4 regions of the Clostridium neuense genome follow, and region 1 is predicted to be linked to each of the others. Evidence: riboswitches for the same ligand, from Rfam matches in the RefSeq annotation. Region 1 holds a riboswitch; each other region holds the start of a gene.

Region 1 (5,413 bases):
GAAAATAAGATTATTTCAAATAACATGGACTTATTAAGCGCAGAAAATAAGAAGAAAATAAACGCTGCTTTAAATAATATATATTCTCAAAAAATACTTAAAAGCAAATTTGTAAAATCTAAAAAGACTTTAAATTCCTATGAAACCTTAAGTGCTACTCTAATTAGTTATATTATTGTAGCAATAGCTGTAAACATAGCCGCTTCTTATAAGAAAGAGAAAAAAGATGGTATATTTAAAAGGCTTATGGCTATGCCTATGAGGAAAGAAAAATTATTTAATACAACATTAATATGTTATTTTGAGTACAGCATAATTTTTGGAGCTGTATATATATTGACACTTATTGTAACTGGTTTTGCTTTTAGAGGGTGTAATTTTATAAATTTAGCAGTTGTACTTATTTGTCAAAGTTTACTAATAACAAGCTTTTCAGGATTTATTATAGCCTTTTTTAACGATGAATTTTCAATACCTATTCTTACAGCTTTGCTTTTTTTTCAAACATTTTTTGGAGAAACCTTTGTTCCAATTCAGGAGGTTTCTAATGGGCTTTATATAAAAGTATCTAAACTTGCTTTTTTAAATATAGTACCGGATACGTATAAAAAATGCATGCTTTTTAATTCTTTTAGCAGTATAGAAAAAAATTTAGCTTACATGATTATTTTTTCTATAGTTATTTATATTATAGCTCTTTTTAAGATAAAAATTAGATGGGAGACTGCTTAGTATATGAGTTTTATTATGGTTTTACTAGCTAATTGTAAAAGATACTTTAAGAATAATAAAAATATTGTGTTCATGTTTTTTGTGCCAATACTTCTTACAGGCTTTGTGTATTTTACTGGAGATAATAAAAGCGAAACTTCTAATGGTAAAATTGCAGTAATCAATTTAGATAGAGGTGCATATGGCAATAAGCTTATTAAAGAATTAAAAATAGGTAAGACTTATAAAAATAAGATTGAAGCTTTAGAAGACTTAAAAAATAATAAATATACAGCTGTATACGAGCTGCCAGCTGATTTTTCTAAAAGCGCTAATGAAAAATTAAAACCTGTAGTTAATGTTTATAAGCTTCAAGCTGGAAATATTAACAATGAATTTGAAAATAGATTAAAAAATAGTATAAAAGAAATTATGAAGGTTAATGTTTTAGAGGAAAGCAATATTATTAAAGATGAAAGTGAAATAGAAAAGAATATTATACATATTGATTACAAAAAAACCGATAAATCAATAGGAGAGGATAAACTTTTTCCTGTATTAAACATTATGTATCTTATGATTATTAACTCAACCTTGTTTGGTAAAGATTTAATAAGTCTTAAGAAGGAGAAAATATTAGAGAGAGTTTCTTCTACAGCAAATAATGAGTATAGTATATTAGGCAGTATATATCTATCAATGGTAATAGTTCAATCTGCAGCCTCTATAGGCTCCCTTTTTGTAATAAATTTAGTTTTTAAATATGGTTTTCAAAGCTTTGCATTTGAAGTTTTAAATATAATTTTAATAAGTATGATATCTATAGCTACAGCAATAATGGCGTCACGAATGTCTGAACAATTTCAAATGGGAGCACTTATAGTAGTGTTAATAAACCTATTAATGCTTACTATCTATTTTATAGGGATAAGTGAGAAAGGCAAATTCCCTTTAGGTGAAATCCTTATGAAAATTACACCTTTTTATTGGGCTATGGATAGCATTAAAAATTTTAGAATCTTTCCTAATACCATTATTTTAATACTTATTGCACTAGCGTTTTTTACTGCGGGAAGCGTTAAATATTCAGCAATTGCCAAGAGCGAATAAGGATAGATTTGACATAAGTTAAAAAAATGATATACTTAATGAGTATTAAATAAATCTTATCGAGAGTGGCGGAGGGACTGGCCCTGTGAAACCCGACAACCAGCATGTTTAGTGTATGGTGTTAATTCCTGCAAAATAATTTGCAAGATAAGAAAATGTAAATTTGTTAAAAAAACTGCTTTTCTTATTGAATTGCAGTTTTTATTTTTTTATAATGGAGGGATAAATATGGAAAAAAGTAAATTACCAATTAGAACGGTTGTTGCTATAGGTATTGGAGCAGCAGTGTTTATAATATTAGGACGTTTTGGTTCTATCCCATCTGGTATTCCGAATACTAATATAGAAACAACCTATGCATTTTTATCAATTATGTCTGTTATATTTGGACCAATTGCAGGCTTATTTATAGGACTAATAGGACATGTATTAAAAGATTCTATTTTTTATGGACAGATTTGGTTTAGTTGGGAGCTATCTTCAGGAATATTTGGAGCAATAGTAGGAATTGCAGCTAGAAAAATAAATATTGAAGAAGGTTTATTTGGGTTTAAACAAGCAATTATATTTAATGTTATACAAGTTATTGGAAATGCAATTGCATGGTTTTTAGTAGCACCAACTTTAGATATAGTGATGTATGGCGAGCCAGTAAATAAAGTTTTCATTCAAGGAATTGCAGCAGGTGTCGCAAATATGATTACAGTAGGAATAATAGGTACAATACTACTATTTACTTATGCTAAAACTAGGACAAAGACTGGAAGTTTGAATAAAGAAGAGTAAATAAAATTAGTGAAACAGTTAAATAAGTGTCTTTAAATGTGATATTATAATAAAGGCACTTGTTTTTTTTGCACATAACTAGGTAGGTGATATAAGTGAGAAAAAAGGTAATTGAATTCGAGAATTTTGGATTTCAGTATAAAGTTCAGGCGAAGCCAACATTAAAAAATATAAATCTTACTATATATGAAGGAGAAAAAGTTTTAATAGTCGGACCATCTGGATCAGGGAAAAGTACAATAACTAATTGCATTAATGGTCTTTCACCCTTTCATTATAAAGGAAAAATAACTGGAAGCTTAAAAGTAATGGGGCATGAGACGAAAGAGATGAGTATACCAGAAATATCAAAATATTGTGGTACTGTACTTCAAGATCCTGATAGCCAATTTATAGGACTTACTGCTGCAGAGGATATAGCTTTTAAACTTGAAAATGACTGCGTTCCTCAAAAAGAGATGATAGAAAGAGTTTCTAAAGTTTCTAGTATAGTTGATATGAAGGAATTTATAGATTCGTCGCCACAAAAGCTTTCAGGTGGACAAAAGCAGCGAGTTACCCTTGCAGGCGTAATGGTAAATGAAGTTAATATACTTTTATTTGATGAACCACTTGCAAATTTAGATCCGCTGTCAGGTAAAAATGCAGTTAAATTAATAGATGATCTGCAAAAAAAAGAGAATAAAACTATAATTATAATAGAACATAGACTTGAGGATGTTTTAAGTTCAGATGTAGATAGAATAATTGTTATAAATGATGGAGAAGTTGCTGCGGATATGACTCCAGGTGAGCTTTTGTGCTCAAATATTTTACAGGCTTGTGGAATAAGAGAGCCTTTATACATAACAGCTTTAAAGTATGCGGGGTGTGATATTACTGGTGACATGCAGCCTGAGCATATTAATACTATAAAACTTAAAAATTGCAGGGATAAGGTAATCAATTGGTATGAAGGATTACCATATAATAATGAAGAGGAAAATGGCAACACGATTTTGGAACTTAAAAATATTTCTTTTGGATATACTTCTGAAAAGGCAACGCTTAGAGATGTATCATTTAAAATAAAAAAAGGTGAAATGGTGAGTATAGTTGGAAAAAACGGAGCGGGAAAATCAACTATATCTAAAATAATATGTGGACTTCATAAACCTCAGTCGGGAAGTATACTGTTTAATGGAAGAGATATAGCCAAAGATACAATTAAAGAACGTTCTTCGTACATAGGCATGGTTATGCAAAATCCTAATCAAATGATTTCAAAGGTAATGGTGTTTGATGAGGTTGCATTTGCTTTAGCAATAAAGATGGTTCCAAAAGAAGAAATAACAAAAAAAGTCAATGAAGTTTTAAAAATCTGTGGTCTATATGAATTTAGAAAATGGCCCATATCAGCGCTTAGTTTTGGTCAGAAAAAAAGAGTTACAATAGCATCTATATTGGTCATGAATCCTGAACTTATAATTTTGGATGAGCCAACAGCGGGACAAGATTTTAAGCATTATACAGAGATAATGGATTTTTTGGTTGAACTTAATAAAAAGGGTGTTACTATTGTTATGATTACTCATGATATGCATTTAATGCTTGAATATACACAGCATGCTATAGTTTTTTCTAAAGGAAGTAAAATTGCTGATGATACAGCTATAAATGTTTTGACTAATAGTGAAGTAATAGAAGCTGCAAATCTTAAGACAACCTCTATATTTGAGTTAGCAATTAAGTTAAATATGGATAAGCCTAAAAGTTTTGTGAAAGCATTTATAGATTATGATAGGGGGAATAGAAAAATATGAGCATGAATAACGCTATGTTATCTTATATAAAAAAAGATACTCCAATACATAGATTTACTGGTGCTGCAAAGTTAATATTTTTTATATTCTGGGTAGCAGCATCTATGATTACATATGATACAAGGCTTTTAGTAGCTCTTGTTATAGTAGGCGGAATTGCATTTAGATTTTCGAAAATAAGATTTAAGGATGTGTCTTTTGTAATATATTTTATACTTTTCTTTTTAGTTATAAATACCATACTTATTTTTGCATTTGCGCCTTATCAAGGTGTGAAAATATATGGAACCAGACATAATCTGCTTCATATAGCAGGAAGTTATTATTTTACAAAGGAACAGTTATTTTATCAATTTAATATTGCAATTAAGTATTTTGTAACCTTACCTATGGCACTTTTATTTATTGTAACTACAGATCCAAGTGAGTTTGCTGCCTCGTTAAATAAAATAGGAGTTGGTTATTCAATTGCATATGCAGTTTCACTTACTTTGAGATATATACCAGAAATTCAAGGAGAATATCATGATATATCATTTGCACAGCAAGCTAGAGGAATAGATATGTCTTCTAAAGAAAAATTTACGAGAAGAATAAAAAATGCTATTTCTATACTTATGCCTTTAATATTTTCAAGTCTTGATAGGATAGAAACTATTAGCTGTGCCATGGAACTTAGAGCTTTTGGAAATAATAAAAAGCGTACTTGGTACAAGGAAAGAAAGTTTAAAAAGAATGATTTTTTAATAATTGCTGTTGGCGTTATTTTGTTTGCTATTTCGCTTGGTCTAAATTTACATAGAGGAACCAGATATTTTAATCCGTTTATATAGATGCATCATTTAGCATTGTTTTTTTCAAGTTCATTGTAAAGCTTAAGAACTCCTTCTCCCCATTTGGGGTCCTCAGCGTATTTTCTATTTATCCAGTGAAAAGGTTCTTCAGTTTTTGGCCTATCTTTGCATAAATTAATTACAGTTCTGCTGGCTATTTCGGCAGCATCT
Region 2 (5,413 bases), on a different contig from region 1:
TATGAATCCAGAACTTTACGGATATGTGGAAGATAAACTTTTTGAAGCTGGAGCCTTGGATGTGTTTAAAACACCTATATATATGAAAAAAGGAAGACCAGGTATAAAATTAAGTGTATTAACCGAGTTAAAAAAAGAAAATGGTATTTTGGATATTATTTTTGAAGAAACAACTTCCTTAGGTATTAGAAAATATAAGGTTGAAAAGATAATGCTGGATAGAGAATTTTCAAAAGTAAATACAGAATATGGAGACATTACAGTAAAGAAAGCTTATTATAAAGGAAAGTTAGTAAAATACAAACCAGAGTACGAAGAATGCAAAACTATAGCAAAAGAGAAAAAATTACCCTTAGATAAAATATATAAAGCTGTATATAAACAAGATTTAAATTAAAATTAAAAGGTGGGAAAATAAATGATAAACAATGAAAAATATGATGAATTAATCAAATATCTTAAAGGCTTAGGAAGAGTAGTTTTGGCATTTTCTGGAGGAGTAGATAGTACCTTCTTACTTAGAGCAGCTAAAGAAGCGCTTGGCAATAACCTAAAGGCAGTGACAATTATGTCACCATATATTCCAAGATGGGAAATAGCAGAGGCAAAGGAACTAGTTAAAGAATTAGGAGTTGATCATGAAATCATAGATGCTCCTATCATTGATTCAATTAAATTTAATCCGGAAAATAGATGTTATCTTTGCAAAACTGCAGTTTTTAGCATGATATTAGAAATAGCTAAAAAGCAGGGTTATGAGTATGTAATTGATGGAACTAACTTTGATGATACAAAAGACTATAGACCAGGTCTTAAAGCTCTAAAGGAATTAAAAATAAAAAGCCCACTTTTGGAATGCAAACTAACTAAGGCAGAAATAAGAGCATTTTCTAAAGAATTGGGACTTAAAACTTGGGACAAGCCGCCATATGCTTGCCTCTTGACAAGAATACCATATGGAAATGAGTTAAAAGTAGAGGATTTTAGGAAAATTGAAAAAGCAGAAAGATATATGATGAGTATAGGTTTTAGAGCTATTAGAGTAAGATGTCATGGAGACTTAGCAAGAGTTGAAGTAAGTAAAGAAGATAGAAGTAAGTTGTTTGATGAAAAACTTTTAGATACTATTGCTGAGAATATAAAAAAATGTGGTTTTAAATATGCAGCATTAGATTTTCAAGGATATAGAGTAGGAAGCTTTAATGAAACAATTTTAAAGAAATAGAGTACAGATAACAGATTACACTGTATTTTGAATAGGGTGGTGAACATATTGGATAAAGATGAAATTAAAATTTTATTAAACGAAGTTAAAGAAAATAAAATAAATGTAGAAGAGGCTCTAAAAAAATTAGAAGACTTGCCTTTTAAAGATTTGGGGTTTGCAAAAATAGATAATCACAGAGAAATTAGAGTTGGTTATCCAGAGGTAATATATTGTGCTGGAAAGACAGTCGCTCAAGTTAGAGATATTGTTAAATTTATGCTTACAAAAAACAATAATATATTAGGTACTAGAGCTACTGAAGAAATGTTTAACGCAGTAAAAGAAATATGCTTGGAAGCAGAATATAATGAGCTTGGGAAAACAATAACTGTAAGAAAAAAAGAACAGCAGATTACAGATAGCTATATAGCCATTGTTGCAGCAGGCACTTCTGATTTGCCAGTTGTAGAAGAAGCATATGAAACTGCAAAAATACTAGGAAATAAAGTTGTTAAAGTAATTGATGTAGGAGTTGCAGGTATACACAGACTTTTTGCCAAACTAGATATTATTAGAGGAGCTAAGGTTGTTATAGTAGTTGCAGGAATGGAAGGGGCACTGGCTAGTGTTATAGGCGGCCTTGTTAATAAGCCAGTTATAGCAGTCCCAACAAGCGTTGGCTATGGAGCTAATTTTGGAGGGATATCAGCTCTATTATCAATGCTAAATAGCTGTGCTAGTGGTGTTAGTGTAGTAAATATTGATAACGGATTTGGTGCAGCATATAATGCAAGTATAATTAATAAATTATAAAATATATTAAGATAGCAGCTTCAATAAAAGTGGAGTTTTGATGAGGCATATAATTTTATATGCTTTGTCTTTTATAAAAAGCATTGCATTTACATAATAATTATTATGTAAATGCAATCTTATGTAAACTAACTAAAAATATTGCATTTTATTTTACAAACAATTATAATATAAAAGTAATATAATTAATTCTTATCTAGAACGGTGGAGGGACTGGCCCTGTGAAGCCTAACAACCGGCATTATCATTTCAATGTACGGTGTTAATTCCTGCAAAGCTTATTGTTTTGAGAGATAAGAAAAACAGTTTTGAGTATTTTGATTACTTACAATCCGTTTTTCTTGTGCGAAACGGATTTTTTTATACTTTAAATTTTATGTGTAGGACGGTGATATATATGCCAATAAAAATACCGGATAATCTTCCAGCAGCGCAAACTTTAGATAACGAGAACATATTTTTTATGCACGAAAATAGAGCTTATCATCAAGACATAAGGCCGCTTGATATTTTGATTTTAAATTTAATGCCTAAAAAGATAGTTACTGAGACCCAAATTTTAAGATTGATTGGTAATTCACCACTTCAAGTGAATCCAACATTTATTCATACAGAAACGCATGCTTCACAAAATACATCTCAAGAACATCTTCTAACATTTTATAAAAACTTTAATGAGGTTAAAGATGAGAAATTTGATGGAATGATAATAACTGGTGCACCGGTAGAAACAATGGCATTCGAAGATGTCGATTACTGGAAGGAACTCTGCCAGATATTTGAATGGACTAATACAAATGTAACATCTACGATTCATATATGTTGGGGAGCTCAAGCTGGCTTATACTACCATTATGGAATAAAAAAATATGAACTTGAAGAAAAATTATTTGGGGTGTTTGAACATACTGTAACAAAAGAACATGTTAAGCTTACAAGAGGCTTTGATGAAAGCTTCTATGCACCTCATTCAAGGCATACAACTGTTAAAAAAGAAGATGTAGAAAAAAATCCCAATCTTCAAATTCTTGCGGAGTCAGATGAAGCAGGCATATATATAGTATCAAACAAGAATGGAAAACAAATATTTGTAATGGGACATTCTGAATACGATAAGGATACTTTAAATGACGAGTATGTTAGAGATTTAAAATTAGGTATGGATATTAAACCTCCTAAAAATTATTTTAGAGATGATGATCCATCAAAGGGAGCAGTTGTTACTTGGAGAGGGCATGCTAATTTGCTTTTTTCAAATTGGCTTAATTATTATGTATATCAGGAAACTCCATATGAGATTAAAAAAATAAAATAGCTATTGACAGGCATAAGTATAAATATTATCATAAGTATATACAATTATTTGTTTTTACACTGGCAGCGGGATATTATAACCTCGTCTCTGATTTGAGATGAGGTTTTGTTTTATAGACAAATATACGGCTATAGTTAATATATGATGGAGGTAAAAGTATTATGAAAAAAATATTGATTATGGATACAACTTTAAGAGATGGTGAAAAGGTTCCAGGCACTAAGCTTAATATTAATGAGCAACTAAAGATTGCGTATCAGCTTCAAAAAATGAATGTTGATGTAATAGAAACAAGTTTTCCCTCTCTATCTCATAATGATTTAGAAGCTACCAAGATCATAGCTCAAAAGATCGGTGATAAAACTACAATTTCTATACCATCAAGGGCTATAAGACATGATATTGATGAGGTCTATAGTTGCGTAAAAAATTCTTATGACCCAATAATTCATATTGTTTTAGGATCATCTGACTTGTATAATGGAAAGAACAAAGAGCAGATATTCATGCAGAATATAGATGCTATAAAATATGCGAAATCAATATTGCCTAAAGTTCAATATTCCTTTACAGATGCTTCAAGACAAGATTTTGATATTCTTTGGGAAAAAATCAAACTTGTTGTTGAAGCTGGAGCTAATATAATAAATATTCCTGATACGGTAAGTGTTATGGTGCCTGATGAATATGGTGAAATAATAAATAAGATAAATTATAGGCTTAAAAATTTAGATAAAGATATAATTTTAAGCGTTCACTGTCATAATGATTTAGGTCTTGCCACAGCAAACTCACTAATTGCAATAAAAAATGGTGCAGATAAAATAGAATGTACTATAAACGGATTTGGAGAGAGAGCCGGAAATACTGCTTTGGAAGAAGTTGCAATGGCACTTAAGCTTCACAAAAAATACTACAATGCTTATACAGGACTCGTTACAAGGGAAATAAATAATACATCAAAGCTTGTTAGTTATCTTATGGGGATAGATATACAAATTAATAAACCTATAACCGGCAGTAATGTTTTCTCGCATTATTCAAATTTAAGAATGAAGGAAATTACAAATTCTGAGAATACTTATGAAATAATACATCCCGAAGACGTCGGAATAGAAAATTCAGAGCTTATCTTAACTTCACGTTCTGGAGAAAGTGCTCTAAAAAAAGGATTGGCTAAAATTGGATTTGATAGGTTCACTAATAAAGAATTCAAAAATTTATTTAAAGAGTTTCTTGAACTTGCTAACAAGAAAAAAGAAGTATACTCTTATGATCTTTTATATCTTATAGAAAAAAATCTTGAAGAAAGCAGTAAACAAGATGAAGAATTTTTGCAAGTTAAAAACAAGCTTTATGAATTGATAGACATAGAAGTTGTGAGCAATATTTTATTTTCAAGAGCTACTGTTAAAATAAAAAGAAAAGATAGTGTTTTTCAAGGCGAAGGCGTAGGCAACGGACCTGTGGATGCTGTTTATACCGCTATAAGAGATGTTATAAAATTAAATATAGAACTTGGAGAATACAAAATAAAAAGTGTTTCAAAAGGCAAAGAGGCTTTAGGAAAAGTTGATATTCAAGTGATCTATAAAAATAAAGATTACACTGCAAAAGCAGTTGATACTGACGTTGTAAGAGCTAGTGCTTATGCTTTTGTAAATGCAATAAACAGTGTTATAATTGATAAAGAAACCAGTAAAACTGTATAAAAGTAAGCAGAAAGTCGAAGAAATTTAATTTCTCTTCGATTTTTATTTTAATTGTTTGAAAAGCATCAAATATCCTCTTATGTTTTATTGATAATTTTTATCATTTGATTATCAATGGAATGGAGGGGACACAAAAATAAGTTTTACTATAGTATAGTAAAACTGCATTCTGTTAAAAATCAGAAATATACTTTTTAAAGTGAGTGTATTTCTATGGCTTATAAAAAACTATACTTAAAAAAATTATCACAAATTAATTACTATATACTATACAAAAGAAGGAATTCGCCCCCCTTACGTCGAATATTTTATTCGTAAAATGTGAATTTGACGAAATAAGCGTAATTTTTAGGAGGTTTTTATATG
Region 3 (5,413 bases), on a different contig from region 1:
ACAGCACTCGTAATTAGGTACATCTTAATACCCTAACGCTTTATCGTGCGTACACGCCGTAGTTCACCATGTATAAAATACATTTCAACCCGGTTCTCAAGGGTGCATTCAATTAAATTCTCCCAAAAATCCATTTCAGCCAATGTGGATTTATCTCTGATGTTATAAACTTAATTTACTATTCCCTATCATCGATTCACCTTTAATAACATTTTATGCAAAAATAAAATTTACGTTCATGTTATAAACATTATACAACTATATTTTAAATTTTACAACCTAATTATTTCCGTTTTTTCAATAGCTTCCTCTATTAGCTTTTCTTTGTCTAGAATGCTTTCAGATTTTCTTATTTGCTCCAAAATAGGCTTTGTCTTAGGATGCTTTGGTACAAATATAGTGCAGCAGTCCTCATATGGAAGTATAGAAGTTTCATAAGTTCCTATCTTTCTTGAAATGTCCATGATGTCTATCTTATCAAGTGCTATAAGTGGTCTAAATACAGGTCTATCGGCGCAATCATTGCTCACCACAAGCCCCTGCATTGTTTGACTTGCAACTTGACCTATGCTTTCCCCTGTAGCAACAGAATGTATTTCATTGTCCTTTGCTATTCTGCAAGCGATACTCATCATAAATCTTCTCATAATTATAGTGAGTTCGTCTTCTCTGCACTTTTCTATTATCTGCATCTGAATATCTGTAAAAGGAACCACATATAAATTAGTTCTTCCAATATATCCAGTTAATATTTCAGCCAACTTTTTAACTTTGTCTTTAGCTCTTTCACTTGTATATGGAGGACTGTGGAAATATACACAATCAACCTCTACTCCTCGTCTTGCCATCATATACCCTGCAACTGGAGAATCTATTCCACCAGAAAGCATAAGAAGTGTTTTTCCATTAGTACCATATGGCATTCCATTAAGCGCCTTTATAGGTTTTGAATAAACATAAGTATTGTCTCTGACATCTATGTGAACCATGCATTCTGGATTATGTATATCTACAGTTATATCCTGAAGATTATCTAGAACATAAGCTCCAACTTCTCTATTTATCTCCATTGAATTATATGCAAAAGTTTTGTTTGCCCTGTTAGTCTCTATTTTGAAAGTTTTAGCTCCACTTTCCTTTACTTCCTCAAGTGCCTTAGCTTTTATAGCATCATAATCTGTTTCTATCTGTGATACCACACAAATTTCAGCAATTCCAAATACCTTCATTAATCTTTCTATAATTTCATCAACATCGCTGCCCTCTAAAAACCATCTTCCAGAATCATGAACAAAAGTATATTCCAAACCCTTTAATGATCTCTTCATATTGTCTCTTAATTTTTTTTCAAATTTGCCCTTATTTAAACCCTTCAGGAAAATTTCAGAGGCATATTTAACCATTATCAGTTTTTTCATTTTTTTATTCTCCTCAAAAACTTAAGTATTTTTTCTAAATTTTCTACTGCATAATCTATTTCTTCGAATGTATTTTTAGGCGAAAAACTAAATCTCAAAGCACCATCCATATAACAATTTTCAACTCCCATTGCTGCTAGGACATGACTTATATGCTTTTTCTTTGATGAACATGCTGACCCAGTAGATACGTATATTTCTTTATCTTCAAGCGCATGTACTAGTACTTCTCCTCTTACTCCATTAAATGAAACATTAACTACATGTGGAAGAAAATCCTCGCCCATTCCACAGTTAATCTTAATATCTTCAATTTTAGAAATTTTATTTATGAAGTATTCTTTTAGACTCTTCACCTTAGAATAGTTTTCTTCCATATTCTCATGTATATTTTTTGCTGCGTAAGCAAAAGCTGCAATTGCAGCAAGGTTTTCTGTTCCACCACGTAAGCCTGCTTCCTGTCCACCGCCAGCTATAAGTGGTTCTGGCATAAGACCCTTTCTTATATATGCAAAACCTATGCCCCTTGGTCCATATATTTTATGGGCACTAGTTGAAAGCAGATCTATTCCCATTTTTTTAGGATTTATCTTTAACTTTCCATAGCTTTGAACTGCATCTACATGAAATTTTACTCTTGAACTTTTTGCTTTTATAGCTTTACTTATAGCTTCAATATCCTGAATAGTGCCTGTTTCATTATTAACATGCATAATGCTCACAAGAACAGTATCCTTTGTTATACTGTTCTCAAGCTCTTCAAGGTTTATTTTTCCTTTACTATCTACATCTATATATGTAACTTTTACTCCCCATTTTTCAAGCTGAGCAAAAGTATTCAAAACACTAGGATGCTCTATTTTAGAAGTTATAATGTGTAATCCTGGTTTTGCAAAACCTTTTATGAGAAAATTATTGCATTCACTTCCACCAGAAGTAAATATAATTTCACTTTCTTCTGCTCCTATTGTATCTGCCAAAATTTTTCTTGATTCTATTAGCTTATCCTCTGCCTTTTTACCTAAAGAATGAAGTGATGACGGGTTTCCATAATAATTATAAAAAACATCCTTCATTATTTCTGAAACTTCTTTAAGAGGCTCAGTAGTTGCACTATTATCAAAATATACCAAGTGCGAGTCCCTTCTTTCTTATTAATTCATATCAATTACCACAATAAATATAAGCCAATAGAAATTAATTGTCAACTTTTTTATTTTTTTAATTTTTTCAATCTATTTACTGCCTCTATCAAGGTCTCATCCTTTTTAGCAAAATGGAATCTAATATAATTGCTAACATCTTCCTTAAAGAAACTTGACCCAGGCACTGCTGCAACTCCTATTTCATTTGCAAGCCACTGGCAGAATTTATAGTCATTTTTTTCACCAAATTCAGATATATCAACTAAAACATAATATGCACCTTGAGGTTCAAAATATTTAAGTTTAGCTGCATCCAATCCATCCAAGAAAAGCTGTTTTTTTCTATCATAAATATTAATTAAATTATCATAATACTCTTCTCCAAGACTAAGCCCAGCACATGCAGCTTTTTGAAGTGGTGCTGCTGCCCCCACGGTCAAGAAATCATGAACTTTTTTGCAGTTATCAATTATTTTTTTGTCAGCTATAACATAACCAAGTCTCCACCCAGTTATAGAATAAGTTTTAGAAAGTGAACTACATGATATAGTTCTTTCCTTCATTCCAGGAAGTGATGCCATATAGGTATGTTTATATGGTTTATATACTATGTGTTCATAAACCTCATCTGTTATTACAAAAGTATCATATTTTTTAGCCAAGTCACTTATATACAAAAGTTCCTCTCTTGTAAATACCTTTCCAACAGGGTTAGATGGATTACATAGTATTAAAGCTTTAGGTTTCTCCTCAAATGCTTTTTTCAAAGCTTCTTTATCAAAATTAAACTTTGGTGGAATAAGTGGAATATAAATAGGTTCAGCTCCACAAAGTATTGCATCTGCTCCATAGTTTTCATAAAAAGGAGAAAATACAATTACCTTATCTCCTTTATCACAAACAGACATCATTGCTACCATCATTGCTTCAGTACTTCCACAGGTAACAACTATATTTTCATCTGGGTTTATATCAATGCCCATATATTTTCTCTGTTTTTCAGCTAGTTTTTGTCTAAATTCATTTGATCCCCAGGTAATTTCATATTGATGTGGTCCATGAATTGCTGCTTCTTTAAGAGCTTCAGTTATCTCAAGTGGAGGCTCCCAATCTGGAAATCCCTGTGATAAATTAATAGCACCACAATCATTAGCTACTCTCGTCATTTTTCTTATTATTGATTCCGTAAACCAATCAAGTTTATTGCTTAAATTAGGCATTTTATTATCATCTCCTATAAAAAAATAAAACCGCTTTTCGAGTAAGAAAAACAGTTTTTTAATTTCTAGAATATACTTTTCTCTTATCTCTCAAATAAATTTGCAGGAATTAACACCATACATTCAAATGAAAAATGCTGGTTGTTGGGTTTCACAGGGCCAGTCCCTCCACCGCTCTTGATAAGAAACAATATTAAATTTTAATTAAATTATATCATTCTTTTTATTAATGTACTAGTTTAAATTATGTTTTATGTTAAAATATTATTTTCTGATTTCAGTATAGTCAACATCTACTACATTATCTTTGTTATATGCAAATTCTTCATCTATACTTGAAAACTCTTCAGATATTTTATCTTTTTTATTAGTTTGCATTTTTCTACTACTTTTATTTTCAAACCACTTAGTTATTTTAAATACACCCCAAATAGTTACTCCTGCCACTAAAAGTACAGGAAGAATTTTTATAAATAATGATATTGCTAAAAATGCAATGACTAAACCACCTATAGTACCTAATATTCTTTTATTTGAAAAACTCATTATAATCACTCCTCAATGTAAATTTAACTTTAAAAATATTATACCACAACCTTTTAATAAATAGTATAATATAACGCTTAAAAAAGTATTAATAATCTGTTAATAGTGTTTATAATTTTAATAAATTTATTGCTTTTGGTTATACTACATTAATGTGCAAATCCTTTAAATACTTTAATTCAAACTAAGAATATCATGGAGGTTCTTTTAATATGGCTCATAAAGGTAACAAAAACAGCAAAGATAATAAAAAGGCTGGTCAAAAAACAAAAAGCACTCTTGAAAAAATGACACAGGAATTATCAAATGAAATTGGTTTAACCTATGACAGGTCTAAACGAAAAAGAAATAAAAATTCAAATACCAACAGTGATCCTAGAAGCTAAAAAAAATAATATGTACTCAAATATTATTATAATATTTGAGTACATATTATTTTTTATCAAAAGAAAAAGTGATACTACTATAACTTACTTAGTTCTTTTTCCAATATTTCTTTAACCATAGGTGGATTTGCTTTTCCCTTACTTGCTTTCATAACCTGACCCACAAGATATCCAATTGCTTGCACTTTACCTGCTTTGTAATCTGCAACTGATTTTTCGTTATTTTGAAGCACTTCCTTAACCATTCCTTCAAGAGCACTACTATCACTTATTTGTGACAATCCTTTTTCTTCAACTATAACCTTAGGCTCTTTAGAAGTCTTAAACATTTCTTCAAATACTTCCTTTGCAGCAGTATTGCTTATAACCTTTCCTTTTATCATATCAAAAAGTTCCTTCATATTTTCAGGGGATACAGGTATACTCTTAGAATCCGTCTCTGTTTCTCTCATTAATCTAAGCATATCTCCAAGCATCCAGTTCGAAGTAGTTTTGCTCTCTGCACCTAAAGCTACTACCTTTTCAAAGTAATCAGATAGTGCCTTATCCTCTACAAGTATCTCAATTTCCTTATCTGTAAGTTCATATTGTTCTTTAAATCTTTTTGTTCTATCAACTGGAAGCTCTGGCATTTCTTCATTTACACTTTTGATTAATTCATCTTTTATAACTATAGGAATTATATCTGGTTCAGGAAA
Region 4 (5,413 bases), on a different contig from region 1:
GGATGTCAGCTTATAAAAGATACGCCTAATTCTCTTGGAAAAGTTAACGGTGATAAGAGTTTTTTTAAGTTAGTTTTGGCTTGTTTTACTGTTACATGGCTAAATCCGCAAGCGATTATTGATGGTTCATTGATGCTTGGGGGATTTAAAGCTTCTATTCCAGATACATATTCTAAATTGTTTATATTAGGAGTTTGCAGCGCTTCATTTGTATGGTTTACATGTCTTGCACTAATTATAAACTATTTTAAAAAGAATTTTAGTGTAAAATTGGTTGGTATAATTAATAAAATATGTGGTGTTATAATAATTTATTATGGTTTGAAGCTTGGAATTAATTTTATTAAAGGATTGGGTGTTTTATGATAAATATTGATTGGAAGCCTGATAAAAATTCTAATATGCCTTTATATAGACAGATAGTGGATTATATAAAAGAAAAAATATCAGGATGGGAGTGGATAGTAGGAGCAAAGTTGCCTTCCCAAAGAAAGCTGGCAGATATTTTTGAGGTTAATAGAAGTACCTTAATAGAGGCCATTGATGAATTAAAATCATATGGTTTAATAGATGGCAGGAGCAAGGGAGGAACAGTGATAGTCAATAATACATGGTCTGTATTAGCTTCAGGTAAAGCTCCAAATTGGGAAAAGTATATAAAAAGTGGTGTATATGAACCCAATTTATCTACTATTCAAATGATAAATAAACTTGAGTATGAAGATAATATTATTAGGCTCAGTACAGGTGAACTTTCACCAGAGCTTTTTCCTAAAAATGCAATGAAAACTGTACTTTCAAAGGTAGCAGATGATATAAGTTCGCTGGGATACGAAAGAACTAAAGGTTCACTTGAGCTCAGAAAAATAATAAGTAATTATGTGAAAAAGTTTGGAATTAATGCTTCACCATCCTCTATTTTAATTGTTTCAGGATCACTTCAAGCACTTCAGCTTATTTCCATGAGCATACTTAAGCCTGGAGATGATGTATTAGTAGAAAAACCATCATACATCAAGTCAATTAATGTTTTTGAATCTGCAGGTATGAAGCTAAAAGGAATATCTATGGATATGCATGGTATAGAGATAAGAGAAATATTAAAAAACATAAATAAAGAAACACCAATTTTATATACTATACCAACTTTTCAAAATCCTACGGGTATAGTAATGAGTGAAAATAGAAGAAATGAACTTATTAAAATATGCACAAAAGAAAGGCTTCCAATAATTGAAGATGATGCTTATAGGGAGTTGTGGTTTGATAAAAAGCCTCCACAAACTTTAAAATCTAAGGATAGAAATGGAATTGTGCTTTATATAGGAACAATGTCAAAATGTCTTTCTGCAGGTATGAGGGTTGGGTGGGTCATTGGACCTGAAGCAGTTATAGATAGACTCGGAGATGTTAAAATGCAAACGGATTATGGAGCCAGTTCACTTTCTCAATATGCTGCGGCTGAATGGATTTCAAGTGGACTATATGAAAAATATATTGAGAAGCTTAGATATGAACTTAAAAGTAGAAGGGACTTTACTATAAATCTACTTCATGAGTATTTTTATGATCTAGCAGAATGGAATGTGCCTAAGGGTGGATTTTATATATGGTTAAAGCTGAAGGTCAAAATAGATGTAAACAAGCTTTTCAATTTGTCCTGGAAGCAGGGCATTCTTATTAACCCAGGCTACATATATGATTTTCATAAAAATAGTAATATAAGAATATCTTATTCCTATGCATCATATAGTGAAATGCATATAGGAATAAAGAAACTTTCAGAAATTGTTAGAAAGCTAATTTGATTATTTTAAGGAGGAAATTTTATGTATGTTTTTTCAATTGTACTTATAGTGTTATCAAACGTGTTTTATCACATATGTCAAAAGCTAATACCAGAGAAGGCCAATCCTTTTTCTGCATTAGTTATAACATATTTTACTTCGGCTATTTTTTCATTAATAGCATTAATTTTTGATAAACATGGCAAAGGAATTTTTGGTTCCTTTAAAGATTTAAATTGGACAAGTGTAGTTTTGGGAATTTCAATAGTTGGATTGGAATTTGGATTTTTAATGGCATATAGAGCTGGGTGGGATATTAGCGTAGGTTCTTTAGTGGCGAATATAATTCTTGCAATTGTACTTATACCAATAGGAATTATATTTTATAAAGAGGGATTTGGAATTAATAAAATAATAGGAGCAGCTTTCTGCATTATTGGTTTAATATTAATAAATAGAAAATAGATTATATTAGTAGGAATTATGCATAATTATTAAAAAATAGTGTTTGATTTAGTAAATATATGTTTGTGTAAACGTACAATAATTATGTATTGATAAAAATATATAACAAAAAATCAGAAATTTAAATTTATTGTATTTGACACTGAAAATCTTTTTTTGTATAGTGTGTATAACAAAATTGAATAAAATCCTTATCGAGAGAAACTGAGGGGCTGGCCCGATGACGTTTCAGCAACCAGCATGTTTCATTTGCATGCAAGGTGCTAAATCCTGCAGATTAATTCTGAAAGATGAGGGAAGGTATTAATAATAGACCCTTCCATGGGTTTTTTTATTACTATTATCCTCTTCTTTTGCGAAGGGGATTTTTTTATTATAAATTTTAGGAAGGGGGATTATTGTGATAGAACTAAAAAATATAACAAAGGTTTATGAGGATGGAGATAAAAAGGTACATGCTCTTAAAGATATAAGTTTAGAAGTAAAAAATGGAGAGGTTTTAGGTATTATTGGATACAGTGGTGCTGGCAAAAGTACCCTTGTAAGGTGTATAAATTTGCTTGAAAAGCCTACCAGTGGAGAGGTTATAGTTGATAATAAGGATTTGACAAGGTTATCACCAAAGGATTTAAGGAAAATAAGAGAAAAAATAGGAATGATTTTTCAACATTTTAATTTAATGGCTAGAAGAAATGTATTTGAGAATGTAGCCTATCCACTTAAAGGTAAGGGGTTAAGCAAAAATGATATAGCTGAAAAGGTAAATAGTCTTTTAGAATTAGTGGGCTTGAAGGAAAAGGCTTTAACTTATCCATCACAGCTTAGCGGCGGTCAAAAGCAAAGAGTTGCTATTGCTAGAGCGCTTGCTAATGATCCACAGGTTCTTTTATGTGATGAAGCTACTTCTGCTTTAGACCCTGAAACTACTCAATCTATATTAAAGCTAATCAAGGAAATTAATGAAAAGCTTGGGCTTACAATAGTTATTATTACGCACCAAATGGATGTTGTTAAAGATATTTGCGAGAGAGTGATTGTAATGGAAGAAGGGGAGATCGTTGAGAAGGGAGATATAGTGCAAATATTTACTAATCCTAAAGCAAAGATGACTAAAAAATTTATGGCTACAGTATTTCATTATGATAAGGTATATGAGCTTATTGAAAGTAAAGAATTTGATAGTCAATTTTCAGAAAATGATATAGTAGCAAGGTTATCTTTTGTGGGTTCAAATGCTGAAAAAGCTTTTATTTCACAAATTTCAAAAAAATTCAAGGTGGATGCAAATATAATCTCTGGAAATATTGAAATAATACAAGGTATACCTGTAGGAAATCTTATTCTTAAATTTAGTGGTTTTAGTGAAGGAGTTAATAGAGCTATTGAATATTTAGGTGAAAACAACATATATGTGGAGGTGATAAAGCATGGAGAGTCTTTTGAACACGATTATGCCTAATGTAGTAGAACTTTTTCCAGATATGATAGCAGCACTTAAGGAAACATTAATAATGGTAGCTATATCAGGAATTATTTCTGCAGTTATTGGAATACCTGTTGGGGTAATTCTTGTAGTGACACGTCCTAAAGGTATATTGGAGAATAAGGTAATTTACAGTATAGTTGGCAAAATAATAAATGCATTTCGTTCAATTCCATTTGTAATATTGATTGCAGCAATTATACCATTAACAAGACTTTTAGTTGGAACAACAATAGGAGTAAAGGGTGCTGTAGTGCCTCTTGTTTTTGGAACAGCACCCTTTGTTGCAAGGCAAATAGAATCTGCACTTCTTGACATAGATAAGGGAGTTATTGAAGCAGCGGAAGCTATGGGCTCTAGCCCTTTTGAAATAATATATAGAGTTTTACTAAAAGAGGGTCTCCCACAAATTGTTTATGCTCTTACAATCACTACTGTAAGCTTAATTAGCTTTTCTGCAGTTGCAGGTACTGTAGGAGGTGGAGGACTTGGTGATTTTGCCATAAGATATGGATACCAGTATTTTAAAACCGATATTATGGTGGTTACAATTATTATTTTATTAGTTCTTGTAAGCTTAATACAAGGTTTAGGTGAGTTTTTATTAAAAAAATTAAGTCATTAAATAAAAAATAGGGGGAACAAAAATGAAAATACGAAGAATCGCAGCATTATTTTTAACTTTATCCTTAGGTGTTAGTTTACTATCAGGATGTAAATCAAGCACAGCAGCAAACACAAGTAGCAAAAAACAGGTTATTAAATTAGGAGTTACAGGTGAAGATCATAAAATATGGGATGCTTTAAAAGAGGATCTCAAAAAAGATAATATTGACCTTAAAATTGTAAGCTTTTCCGATTATGTAAGACCTAATATGGCTTTAAATGATGGCGACATAGATGCAAACTCATTTCAAACTATTGCGTACTTTAACAAGTTTAAAGAGGATCATAAGCTAAATATCGTATCCCTTGGAAATACGGTTTTAGCACCTATGGGCATATATTCAAGCAGCATAAAAAAGATTAAGGATTTAAAAAATGGTGCTAAAATAGCAATACCTAATGATCCTACAAATGGCGGTAGAGCGCTTATACTGCTTCAGGATGCAGGTATAATAAAATTAAAAGAGGGTGTAGGATTATTACCTACAGAAAAAGATATAGCTAAAAATACTAAAAACATAAAGATAGTTCAGTTAGCAGCAACACAAATTCCAAGATCTTTAAAAGATGTAGATGCAGCTGCTATAAACAGTGGAGTTGCGGTGGATGCAGGCTTTAATCCTCTAAAGGATTCAATTTATATAGAAAGTACAAAAAAGTCTTCTGTTAAAAATTATTTTAATATTATTGCAGTTAGAAGCAAAGATAAGAACAATAAAACCTTAAAGAAATTAGTTGAAGTTTACCAAACAGAGAAGGTAAAAAAACTTTTGAAGGATTTGTATAAGGGAGCACAAGTTCCAGCTTTTTAAAAAAAGAGTGAAGTAACAATGCTTCGTAACATTAAAAAAATCCTATAAATCTAAAGTTAAAAAATCATAAAATACTAAGATATTTCAATAACTCGCCTTTGGCTCAAACAGATTGAAATATCTAAGTATTTTACAATTTTTGAATCGAGATTTATTAGGATTTTTTTAAACCGTTCCTTCAGCATTGTTACTTCATTCTC

The links. Region 1 has a riboswitch for S-adenosylmethionine ahead of ACJDT4_RS18765 (ECF-type riboflavin transporter substrate-binding protein). Riboswitches for the same ligand answer to the same signal wherever they lie in the genome.
Region 2: it holds a riboswitch for S-adenosylmethionine, as region 1 does, so the genes downstream of both, metA (homoserine O-acetyltransferase MetA) here and ACJDT4_RS18765 (ECF-type riboflavin transporter substrate-binding protein) in region 1, are expected to answer to the same signal.
Region 3: it holds a riboswitch for S-adenosylmethionine, as region 1 does, so the genes downstream of both, ACJDT4_RS00520 (pyridoxal phosphate-dependent aminotransferase) here and ACJDT4_RS18765 (ECF-type riboflavin transporter substrate-binding protein) in region 1, are expected to answer to the same signal.
Region 4: it holds a riboswitch for S-adenosylmethionine, as region 1 does, so the genes downstream of both, ACJDT4_RS22325 (methionine ABC transporter ATP-binding protein) here and ACJDT4_RS18765 (ECF-type riboflavin transporter substrate-binding protein) in region 1, are expected to answer to the same signal.

Annotation. Positions count from the first base shown of each region.
Region 1 covers NZ_JBJIAA010000017.1:81,645-87,057, forward strand. The annotation lists gene ACJDT4_RS18755 (ABC transporter permease) at 1-732, shown strand, start outside; gene ACJDT4_RS18760 (ABC transporter permease) at 736-1,821, shown strand; SAM riboswitch class I at 1,875-1,975, shown strand; gene ACJDT4_RS18765 (ECF-type riboflavin transporter substrate-binding protein) at 2,050-2,607, shown strand; gene ACJDT4_RS18770 (ABC transporter ATP-binding protein) at 2,703-4,409, shown strand; gene ACJDT4_RS18775 (energy-coupling factor transporter transmembrane component T family protein) at 4,412-5,242, shown strand; gene ACJDT4_RS18780 (hypothetical protein) at 5,248-5,413, opposite strand, start outside.
Region 2 covers NZ_JBJIAA010000004.1:13,399-18,811, reverse strand. The annotation lists gene larC (nickel pincer cofactor biosynthesis protein LarC) at 1-397, shown strand, start outside; gene larE (ATP-dependent sacrificial sulfur transferase LarE) at 419-1,225, shown strand; gene larB (nickel pincer cofactor biosynthesis protein LarB) at 1,274-2,020, shown strand; SAM riboswitch class I at 2,210-2,320, shown strand; gene metA (homoserine O-acetyltransferase MetA) at 2,418-3,335, shown strand; gene ACJDT4_RS05245 (2-isopropylmalate synthase) at 3,497-5,047, shown strand; gene ACJDT4_RS05240 (tyrosine recombinase XerC) at 5,411-5,413, shown strand, end outside.
Region 3 covers NZ_JBJIAA010000001.1:101,718-107,130, forward strand. The annotation lists gene thiI (tRNA uracil 4-sulfurtransferase ThiI) at 273-1,418, opposite strand; gene ACJDT4_RS00515 (cysteine desulfurase family protein) at 1,415-2,551, opposite strand; gene ACJDT4_RS00520 (pyridoxal phosphate-dependent aminotransferase) at 2,632-3,783, opposite strand; SAM riboswitch class I at 3,864-3,970, opposite strand; gene ACJDT4_RS00525 (hypothetical protein) at 4,048-4,329, opposite strand; gene ACJDT4_RS00530 (small, acid-soluble spore protein, alpha/beta type) at 4,542-4,715, shown strand; gene gatB (Asp-tRNA(Asn)/Glu-tRNA(Gln) amidotransferase subunit GatB) at 4,793-5,413, opposite strand, start outside.
Region 4 covers NZ_JBJIAA010000027.1:9,306-14,718, reverse strand. The annotation lists gene ACJDT4_RS22340 (LysE/ArgO family amino acid transporter) at 1-366, shown strand, start outside; gene ACJDT4_RS22335 (aminotransferase-like domain-containing protein) at 363-1,808, shown strand; gene ACJDT4_RS22330 (EamA family transporter) at 1,830-2,252, shown strand; SAM riboswitch class I at 2,441-2,549, shown strand; gene ACJDT4_RS22325 (methionine ABC transporter ATP-binding protein) at 2,653-3,711, shown strand; gene ACJDT4_RS22320 (methionine ABC transporter permease) at 3,680-4,360, shown strand; gene ACJDT4_RS22315 (MetQ/NlpA family ABC transporter substrate-binding protein) at 4,383-5,213, shown strand.